One region of the Mycobacterium sp. RTGN5 genome, then DNA from elsewhere that is predicted to be linked to it. Evidence: predicted binding sites of a transcription regulator. Region 1 holds the regulator's gene; the other holds the start of a gene.

Evidence for each region. Region 1 encodes LexA, which represses DNA repair genes until DNA is damaged. Its sites were predicted from a motif close to CGAACANNTGTTCG; they were not measured.
Region 2: a site for LexA is predicted at 3,186-3,199, ahead of SLQ31_RS22810 (HNH endonuclease signature motif containing protein). Genes of this name have one in related genera too.

Annotation. Positions count from the first base shown of each region.
Region 1 is NZ_JAPZLA010000001.1:2,380,499-2,385,055, forward strand. It holds gene SLQ31_RS11590 (hypothetical protein) at 1-937, shown strand, start outside; gene lexA (transcriptional repressor LexA) at 968-1,657, opposite strand; gene SLQ31_RS11600 (LysM peptidoglycan-binding domain-containing protein) at 1,889-2,383, shown strand; gene nrdR (transcriptional regulator NrdR) at 2,548-3,012, shown strand; gene SLQ31_RS11610 (PhzF family phenazine biosynthesis protein) at 3,020-3,706, opposite strand; gene SLQ31_RS11615 (alpha/beta hydrolase) at 3,752-4,557, opposite strand, start outside.
Region 2 is NZ_JAPZLA010000005.1:126,404-130,960, reverse strand. It holds gene SLQ31_RS22820 (DUF309 domain-containing protein) at 1-180, opposite strand, end outside; gene ppc (phosphoenolpyruvate carboxylase) at 275-3,082, opposite strand; gene SLQ31_RS22810 (HNH endonuclease signature motif containing protein) at 3,213-4,557, shown strand, end outside.

The DNA.
Region 1 (4,557 bases):
TTCGGCGGCGCCGAAGTCCGGCAACGGCTTCACCTGGCACTGGTGGTGGCTGCTGATCATCATTCCGGCGCTGTTGCTGGTCGCGGTGATCGCCCTGGGTCTGCTCTGGCTGCAGCGGCGGCGTAGCACCGAAATCGAGGTCGACGACGACTTCCACGATTCGGAATACGACGACGATGACGATCACTGGCCGGGAGAGCACGAGGATTCCACGGGTGTTTTGGCGCCTGACCGCTTTTCGACGTATCCCGATGGCGGCCGCGTGCAGGTCGCCCAGGCGCCCGGGTTCTCCTGGGCGCAGCCGGGTGGCGACGAGAAGTCGCAGCCTGGGCCCGAGGACGTGTTCGATGGGGATCAGGACTCGATCGACACCACGCCGACGCTCATTCCCGCCGAGCCCGTGGATTCCGACGAGACGGACGCAGCCGAGGCCGCCGAGGTACCCGTCGAGCATGAATATGCCGAGATCGAGGAGATCGAGGACGACGACGAGGCCGCTGATTCGGGGCGCCATGCAGTGGTGAACCTTGGTGAGTCACAGTCGATGTGGCGACTCGACATGGGCGACCTCGGTAAGCCGCGCGGGCGCCGTCGCGCCGCCGAGCCAGAAGCCGAGCCGGAGCCAGAGGAGTTCGCCGAGGCGGAGTTCGTCGACGAGCAGGTCCCCGAGGATCTCGACGACGACGATCAATCGGTCACTGCGCCGGCAGAGATTCTGCAGTCCGATGTCTCGGCTGGGGCTGCCTCGTCGCGTCCGGCGATCCACCTTCCGCTCTCTGATCCGTATCAGGCACCCGAGGGTTACGTGATCAAGGCCAACACCCATTCGGGGCTCTACTACACCCCGGATTCGGCCCTCTACGACCACACCGTGCCCGAAGTATGGTTCGCCAGTGAGGAACTCGCTCAGGCGAACGGGTTCCTCAAGGCGGAGTGAGCTGCGCCCCTGATCGAGGCGGAGTGTCCGCTAGATCTTGCGGATGACGGTGACGACCTTGCCGAGGATCGCGGCCTCGTTACCGGGAATCGGGTCGAACGCCGGGTTGTGGGGCATCAACCAGACCTGACCGCTGGTGCGTTTGAACGTCTTCACGGTGGCTTCGCCGTCGATCATCGCCGCGACGATATCGCCGTTGTCGGCCACGTTCTGCTGGCGGATGACCACCCAGTCGCCGTCGCAGATCGCGGCGTCGATCATGGATTCGCCGACGACCTTGAGCAGGAAGAGCGAGCCCTCACCGACGAGCTCCTTCGGTAGCGGGAAGACGTCCTCGACGGCCTCCTCGGCCAGGATCGGGCCGCCGGCGGCGATCCGGCCCAGCACCGGCACGAACGTCGGCTCGGGAAGTGCGTCCGAGCCGTCGACGTCGGTGCGCACCGCTGTCACCTCGTCGGTGCCGCGCACGTCCACGGCGCGCGGGCGGTTGGCGTCGCGGCGCAGGTAGCCCTTGCGCTCGAGGGTGCGCAGCTGGTGCGCCACCGACGACGTCGAGGTGAGGCCGACGGCATCGCCGATCTCGCGGATGCTCGGGGGATAGCCGCGGGTGGTGACCGAGGAGCGGATCACGTTGAGGATGGTTCGCTGCCGCTCGGTCAGCCCGGGATCGGTGCTTGATCTCGGTGTGTCGGTGCCTGATAGCTCAGTGCGGTCGCTCATGCGCCCGAATGTAGTCGTGCTGGCATCGATAATCAAACACTTGTTCGACGCCTGCGTGTCGCGCCCGATGATCGTGCAGGTGGCCACCCGAATCTAGGCACATCAAAACTTGTCGGTGGCCGGATTTATTCTTCAGACACGCTCGCTCACATGTTCGGTTTTCGAACGCATGATCGAGTACAGTTCGAACACAAGAGCGAACAGTGGGCGTCTTGGAGGAAGGAAGCAGACGTGACCGTTATCGACGATCGGCAGGTTTTCCCATCAGCACCGGTGCGGCCGATGCGCCCCCGGGCGGCGGTCAGGTCCGCCGCGCCGGTTCGGGGTCGCCCGGTCCGTCCGCGCGCCCACCGGCCGTACCCGGCGCACCCGGCCATCGCGCCGATGCGCTACCCCGGCACCGGCGTCGCATTCTCGCGGGCGCCGCACGCGCGCCGGCCGGTGAGTACCGCCGTCACCATCGCGCTGGCCGCGGTGGCCGCGCTCATCACCCTCTGGCTGGGGCTGGTGGGTCATCTCAGTGGCACGCCGACGGCCGCCACCGATCAGTTGCCGGATCAGCTCGCCGTGGTTCAGGTGCAGGCGGGGGAGACCCTGCAACACCTCGCCGGCCGGGTGGCGCCCGACGCGCCCGCCGGGCAGGTCATGCAGCGCATCCGCGACCTGAACAAGCTCGATTCGGCTTCGCTGGACGCCGGACAGACCCTCATCGCGCCCATCGGGTGACCACCCGGCGCGGCATGGCTGTCCAAAACGTGTGCCGGACAAGCGGCCTCGATGGCCGCGGGCTCGTTGGTCCCAGTTTCCGGGACGTGGCCGCTCGACGGACGGCGCAGGTAGGCTCTGGGTGGCTCGAAGCATCGAGCTGCGGCGGAGGCGAAGGAGCGGTCATGCATTGTCCGTTCTGTCGCCATCCCGACTCCCGGGTGGTCGACTCCCGAGAAGCCGATGAGGGCCAGGCCATTCGGCGGCGCCGATCCTGCCCGGAGTGCGGGCGGCGGTTCACCACCGTCGAGACCGCGGTGCTGGCGGTCGTCAAACGCAGTGGCGTCACCGAGCCATTCAGCCGGGAGAAGGTCATCAGCGGGGTGCGCCGGGCATGCCAGGGCCGCGACGTCGACGACGACGCGCTGAACCTGCTGGCTCAGCAGGTCGAGGACAGTGTGCGGGCCGCCGGTTCCCCCGAAATCCCCAGCAACGAGGTCGGCCTGGCCATTCTCGGCCCGCTGCGCGAACTCGACGAGGTCGCCTACCTGCGATTCGCCTCGGTGTACCGCTCATTCAGCTCCGCCGAGGACTTCGAGCGCGAGATCGAAGCGCTGCGCGCGCATCGCGCCGTCGGCACCTCCGGCTGAACCGCCGTCAGCCCAGCTGCCGCACGCCGTCGCTGACCACCCGGCCGGCCACCAAGACCCATCCTTCGGAGTTCCACGTCGTATAGATCTGCGATCCCTTGCCCTGGGTGATCGTCAGGTCCCGGCTCAGGTAGTCGGTGATCCGCGCCGCCGCGGAGCCGGTCGCCTCGTCCTCCGCCACACCGAGGTCGGTGGCGAACATCCGCGATCGGATGTGCCCGCCGTCGCGATCGAGCCAAGCCCACAGGTAGTGCTCGACATCGTCGGGGTAGTCGTCCGGGTCGCTGGCCAGCAGGTCGTCCACCGAATCCAGTTCCTGAATGGCGAACTCCGGTGACCATTCCGCCCGCGCCCGCACGACAGTGAGGGTGTCGTCGTGGCTGATCTGCACGATGCCGGCCGGCACTTGCAGGGTATTGACCGGCGTGCCGCGTTCTCGCAGCCACCACGCCGCGCCCACGGTCGGGTGCCCGGCGAACGGCAACTCGATGGCCGGAGTGAAGATGTGTGCCTGCGCGGTCGTCGACCCGTTGTTCGGCAGGTCGATGAATATTGTTTCGCTATAACCCAATTCGGTGGCTATGCGCTGGCGCTCAGCGGCGGGCACCGTCGACGCGTCGACCACGCCGAGCGGATTGCCGAAGTTGCCACGCGCATCGGTGAACACCCGCAACACGGTCACGTCGACGGTCATATTTCGACTTTACGACGCCCGTGGCGGACGGTGGCGGGTAGAGCGTCAGGTAGCGCTGCGCTCGTCGGTGCCCATGGCGTCGAGCACCGCCACCCGGGTGTCGAGGGTGCCGGTGACCAAACGTTCGGACAGGCCGGTGCGTAACAGTTCGCGCAGCACATCCTGGTCGTAGTCGGCGGGCTCGGTGGAGTCGATGAACCGCTCGACGACCTCCACGAAACGGTCGGGGTCGTCATGGAACGGGAAGTGCCCGGAGCGGGCGAAGATCTCGAGCCGGGAACCCGGCATAGCAGAGTGGGCCATCCGGGCGTGGCTGACCGGGATCATCGCGTCCTGGTCACCCCAAATGAGTTGCACTGGAACGGATTCGGTCAAATAACATCGGTCGAGCATGGTCACTACCTGCCCACGCCAATCCACCACAGAGCGCAAGGTGCGGGTGAACGCCGACGACGCGGTCGGTTCAGGCAGATCGGTCAGGATGCGCAGCGCATCGGGCAGGTCGCGGCCCAGTCCTGTCGAGCCGAAGACCGTGCCCAGCGCTCGCCCGGCGATCTGCAGCGCGGGCAGCACCAGCGGCAGCCGCAGCAGCGCCAATGCCTCCCCGCCCAGCGGTAGTGAGGCGGCACGCAGCGCGATGTTGACGTCCTTGGTCACTCCGCCGGCGCCGATCAGGATCAGCCGTTCCACCAATTGCGGGTATTGGTAGACGAATTGCATCGCCACACCGCCGCCCAGTGAATGCCCGACCACGGTGACCTTGTCGACCTCGAGGACACCGAGCAGATCGCGCATGCCGTTGGCGTAGGCCGCCACCGAATAATCGGCGCGCGGTTTGTCCGACTGGCCGT
Region 2 (4,557 bases), on a different contig from region 1:
AAGCATCACCTCGTCATCCGGGCCGTTCTTCCATGCCGATTCGAACACTTCGTGGGCATTGAAGGCGAGACCCCGGTTCAGCAGATCCTGCCCGTAGGCAAGTGTTTCGGCGGGAGAGAGCTGGAGGTCGTCCGGGATACGGTCGACCCCAACGACGCCTTCCGGCAGCGGTCGCCCCAGCGCGTCACGGGCCCTCGCGTTGCGGGGCCGGCCTGATTCATCACGGTCGCGATTGGTGGTATCGACCTAGTCATCCTAGGTCTTCCGGATGGGCCTAGCCGCTGTTGCGCAGGGCCGACGCCAATCCGCTCATCGTCAGCAGGATGCCGCGTTGCACCAGCTCGTCTTCGTCGCCGGACCGAAAGCGGCGCAGCAGCTCGACCTGAAGGTGGTTGAGCGGCTCCAGGTACGGGAACCGGTTGAACACCGAGCGGGCCAGCGCCGGGTTGTCGGCGAGCAGATCGTCCTGTCCGGTGATGAGCTTGTGCATGCGGATGGTGCGCTCGTGTTCGGCGGCGATCTTGTCGAACACCCGGTGCCGCAGCTCCTCGTCCTCGACCAGCTCGGAATACCGTGCCGCCAGACCCAAATCCGACTTGGCCAGCACCTGCGCCATATTCGACAGCACGGTGGCGAAGAACGGCCATTTCGCGTAGAGATCCTGCAGCACCTCGAGGCGGGCCTCCGGTGTTTCAGGACCCTCAGCGATCCACTCCTCGAATGCGGTACCCGTGCCGTACCAGCCGGGCAGCATGACGCGCGACTGGCTCCAGGCCAGCACCCATGGGATGGCGCGCAGGTCGGCGATCGACGTGGTGGGTTTGCGCGACGTCGGACGGCTACCGATGTTGAGTGAGCCGATCTCACTGACCGGCGTGGACTCCTTGAAGTACTCCACGAAACCCGGTGTCTCGTGGACTAATTCGGCATACGCGCGCTGGGCGCGAGCGGCGAGGTCGTCGAGCACGTCGTAGGCGCTTTGGGCCAGGTCGCCTAAGCCCTCGGTGTCCAGCAGCGTCGACTCGAGCGTGGCCGCAAGCAGCGTCTCCAGGTTGCGGTGGGCGATGCGCGGCTCGGCGTACTTGGCCGCGATGATCTCGCCCTGCTCGGTCAGGCGCAGGGACCCCTTCACCGCCCCCGGCGGCTGGGCCAGAATCGCGTCGTAGCTCGGACCGCCACCGCGGCCGACCGTTCCACCGCGGCCGTGGAACAACCGCAGCCGGATACCGGTTTTGCGGGCCGACTCCACCAGATCCAGTTCGGCCCGGTACAGCGCCCAGTTGGCGGCCAGATATCCGCCGTCCTTATTGGAGTCGGAGTAGCCGAGCATGACTTCCTGGCTCTCGCCGCGGGCGTGCACCATCGCGCGGTAGAGCGGAAGGTCCAGCACCGATTCCAGGATGGCCGAACCGCGTTGCAGGTCGTCGATCGTCTCGAACAGCGGCACAATGCCCACTGGGGCGTAGACCTGCTCGCCGGAAACATCCAGCAGCCCAGCCTCTTTGAGAAGAATCCCGGCTTCCAGCATATCGGAGACCGACTGGCACATGGAGATGATGTAGTTGGGCACCGCCGCCGGGCCGAACACCCGGACCGCCCGGGCGGCCGCGAAGACGATGTCGAGTTCCTTGCGAGCCAACTCCGAGAGCTCGGAGTCGTCACGGACCAGCGGGCGTCGGGTGGCCAGCTCCCTTGCCAGCACCTCGACACGCTCCGGCTCGGACAGCGATGCGTAGTCGGGGTGCACCCCGGCCCAGGACAGCAGTTCGGCGATGACCTCCTCGTGCACGTCGGAGTTCTGCCGCATGTCCAGGCCGCTGAGGTGAAAACCGAAGACTTCCACCGCGTCCCGGAGTCGGGCCAGCCGATCGTCGGCCAGCAGCGCGCTGCCGTTGGCGCGCAGCGAGGCGTCGATGACGTCGAGGTCGGCCCGCAACTCGGCCGGGGTTTCGTACGGCGCCATGCCGAGATCGAGAGTGTGCGCCGGCGTGCGGTCCAGAATGTCCTTGCCGGTGGCGGTCAGCCGGGCGTGGACCACGCGCAGCGCCCGCCGGTAGGGCTCGTCCAGCCGGGCCGGTTCGTTGCAGGAGTCAGCCAACGCGATCAGCTCGTCGGTGGTCTTCACCAGCCGCGCCGACAGCGACAGCTCCTGCTCGAGATGCGTCAGTTCGGCGAAATAGTGCCCCAACGCGGTGTACGCGGCGCCGCCGGTGGCCAGCCGCACCACCTCGGCGGTGACGTTCGGGTTGCCGTCGCGGTCACCGCCGATCCACGAGCCGGGGCGCAGGATTGGCGCGGCCAGCAACTCGGTGTCGGGCCAGCGGGCCCGCAGCGCGTCGCGCACTTCGGCGTTCACCTTCGGGATCACCTCGAAGAACGCGGCCGGGTAATACCGCAACCCCACTTCGATCTCATCCTGAATCTTCAAGCGGGACAACCGGATCAGCGCCGTCTGCCACAGCGTCAGGATCTGCCGGCGCAGTTCGGTTTCGACCGGCTGGCCGTCCTCGGTTTCGTCGTGGCCGCGCAGCCGCACCCGCATCAGCTGGGTGATGCGGTGCTGGGTGTCGAACACAGTGCGGCGCCGGGTCTCGGTCGGATGCGCGGTGATCACCGGCGACACCAATGCGCCGCGCAGTGCGTCGGCGACGGTGGCCGACTCCAGCTGCGCGGCATCCAGCTTTTCGTACGTGGCGGCAAGGGTGCTGTTCTGCGGCGGTTCGCCGGCGGCGACGTGGATGGCCCGGCGGCGTTCGCGGTGGATGTCCTCGGCAACGTTGGCCAGCAGCGCGAAGTGGGTGAAGGCGCGGATCACCGGAATGGCCTGATGGATGTCGATGCCGTCGAAAAGCCTGGCCAGTTCGGACCGGTCGATTTCGGATCGGCGCACCCGGAACGATTCGACGCGGGCCTGCTCGACGAGGTCGAACACCTCCTCGCCGTTCTGCTCGCGCACGGTGTCGCCGAGGATCGTGCCGAGCAGCCGGATGTCCTCGCGCATCGGCTCGGTGGCCTCCCGGCCGACCTTGGTGCGGGTGACCGCGCCGATCGGCTCCAGGGACACGTCGGGGACATCAGCCATCCCTCAAGTATCGGGGTGCGGGATGGGGGCTGCAGAGCGAGGCCTCGTGGGGTTGTCCACAGACCCGGATTCATCCACAGATTGGATTCTTGGCCGTTGTATTCGAATGTGTGTTCGATAACGTGGAGTCATGACCTGCGAACCCCTCACCGCCCAGGCGGTACATGACCGGGTCCGCGCCGAACTCAAGGCTGTCGACGCCGCGTACGACCGCTTACGGTCGGTCTGTACCGATTTGGCCGGCAATGCCTTCCGGATCGAGGTGGCCGAACGCCTGGAGGGTCAGCACCGGGTGAACCGGGGCCTGTCGTATCGGATGTTCGGTGAGATCGCCGAACCGGTTGACGGCGGGACCATGCCCGCCGGGGTCAAGGTCCGCGACGTGCTGACCGCCCGGTTGCACCTGACCGCCGGGGAGGTGAAACGGCGGTTCCGCGTGGCATCACGCATCCGCAACCGCCGGTCGCTGACCGGGCCGCCACTGCCGCCCGAGCTCCCGGCGCTGGCGGCCGCCGTCGAGGCGGGCGAGGTCGGCGAGGACCATATCGAGGCGGTGTGTCGTGCGCTCGACCGGCTGCCGTCCGCGGTGGCGCCGGCCGATCGCGACGCCGCCGAGCGGGTATTGGTACGCCATGCGCGGGAACAGGATTCAGCGTTCGTCGCCGCGATCGGCACCGAGATCGCCGACGTACTCAATCCGGATGGCACCTTCACCGACGAGGATCGTGCGCGGCGCCGCGGAGTGGTTCTGGGCCGACAGGGGCCGGACGGGATGAGCAGGATTTCGGGCTGGCTGGATCCCGAGTGCCGCGCGTATCTGGAGGCGGTGACGGCCGCGCAACGGCCTGGGCGACATGTTCCCGACGGCGTCGACGGGCGAGACACCCGCACGCCCGAACAGCGCTGCCACGACGGACTGAAACAAGGGTTGAAGGCCGGGGTGGAATCCGGGGCCCTTGGTCAGCACCGCGGCCTGCCGGTCACGGTGATCGTGACGACGACGCTGGGCGAGCTGGAGCAGGCGGCGGGCTGGGCCCGCACCGGCGGAACCGGCCGGCTCCCGATGAGCGACGTCATCCGGATGGCCGCCGAATCGGTCCAGTACTTGGCGGTGTTCGAGGATCACTCCGCGCGACCGCTGTACCTGGGCCGGGCCAAACGCCTTGCGACAGCTGATCATCGGATCATCTGCTACGCGAGGGATCGCGGCTGCACCAAACCGAACTGCTTCGAACCGGGCTACCACTCCGAGGTGCACCATGCACGGCCGTGGAGCCAAGGTGGTCCGACCGACGCGGACAACCTGTACTTCGGCTGTGCCTGTGACCACATGATGGCCACCGAAGGCAAGTACACGACCACCGTCACCGAGGATGGCCGGATCGCCTGGGGCGACGGCACCGGTCCCCCACGCGTGAACGACGCACACCATCCGGAACGGCTGCTCGAGGAAGACGACGAGCCGCCGGACCCGA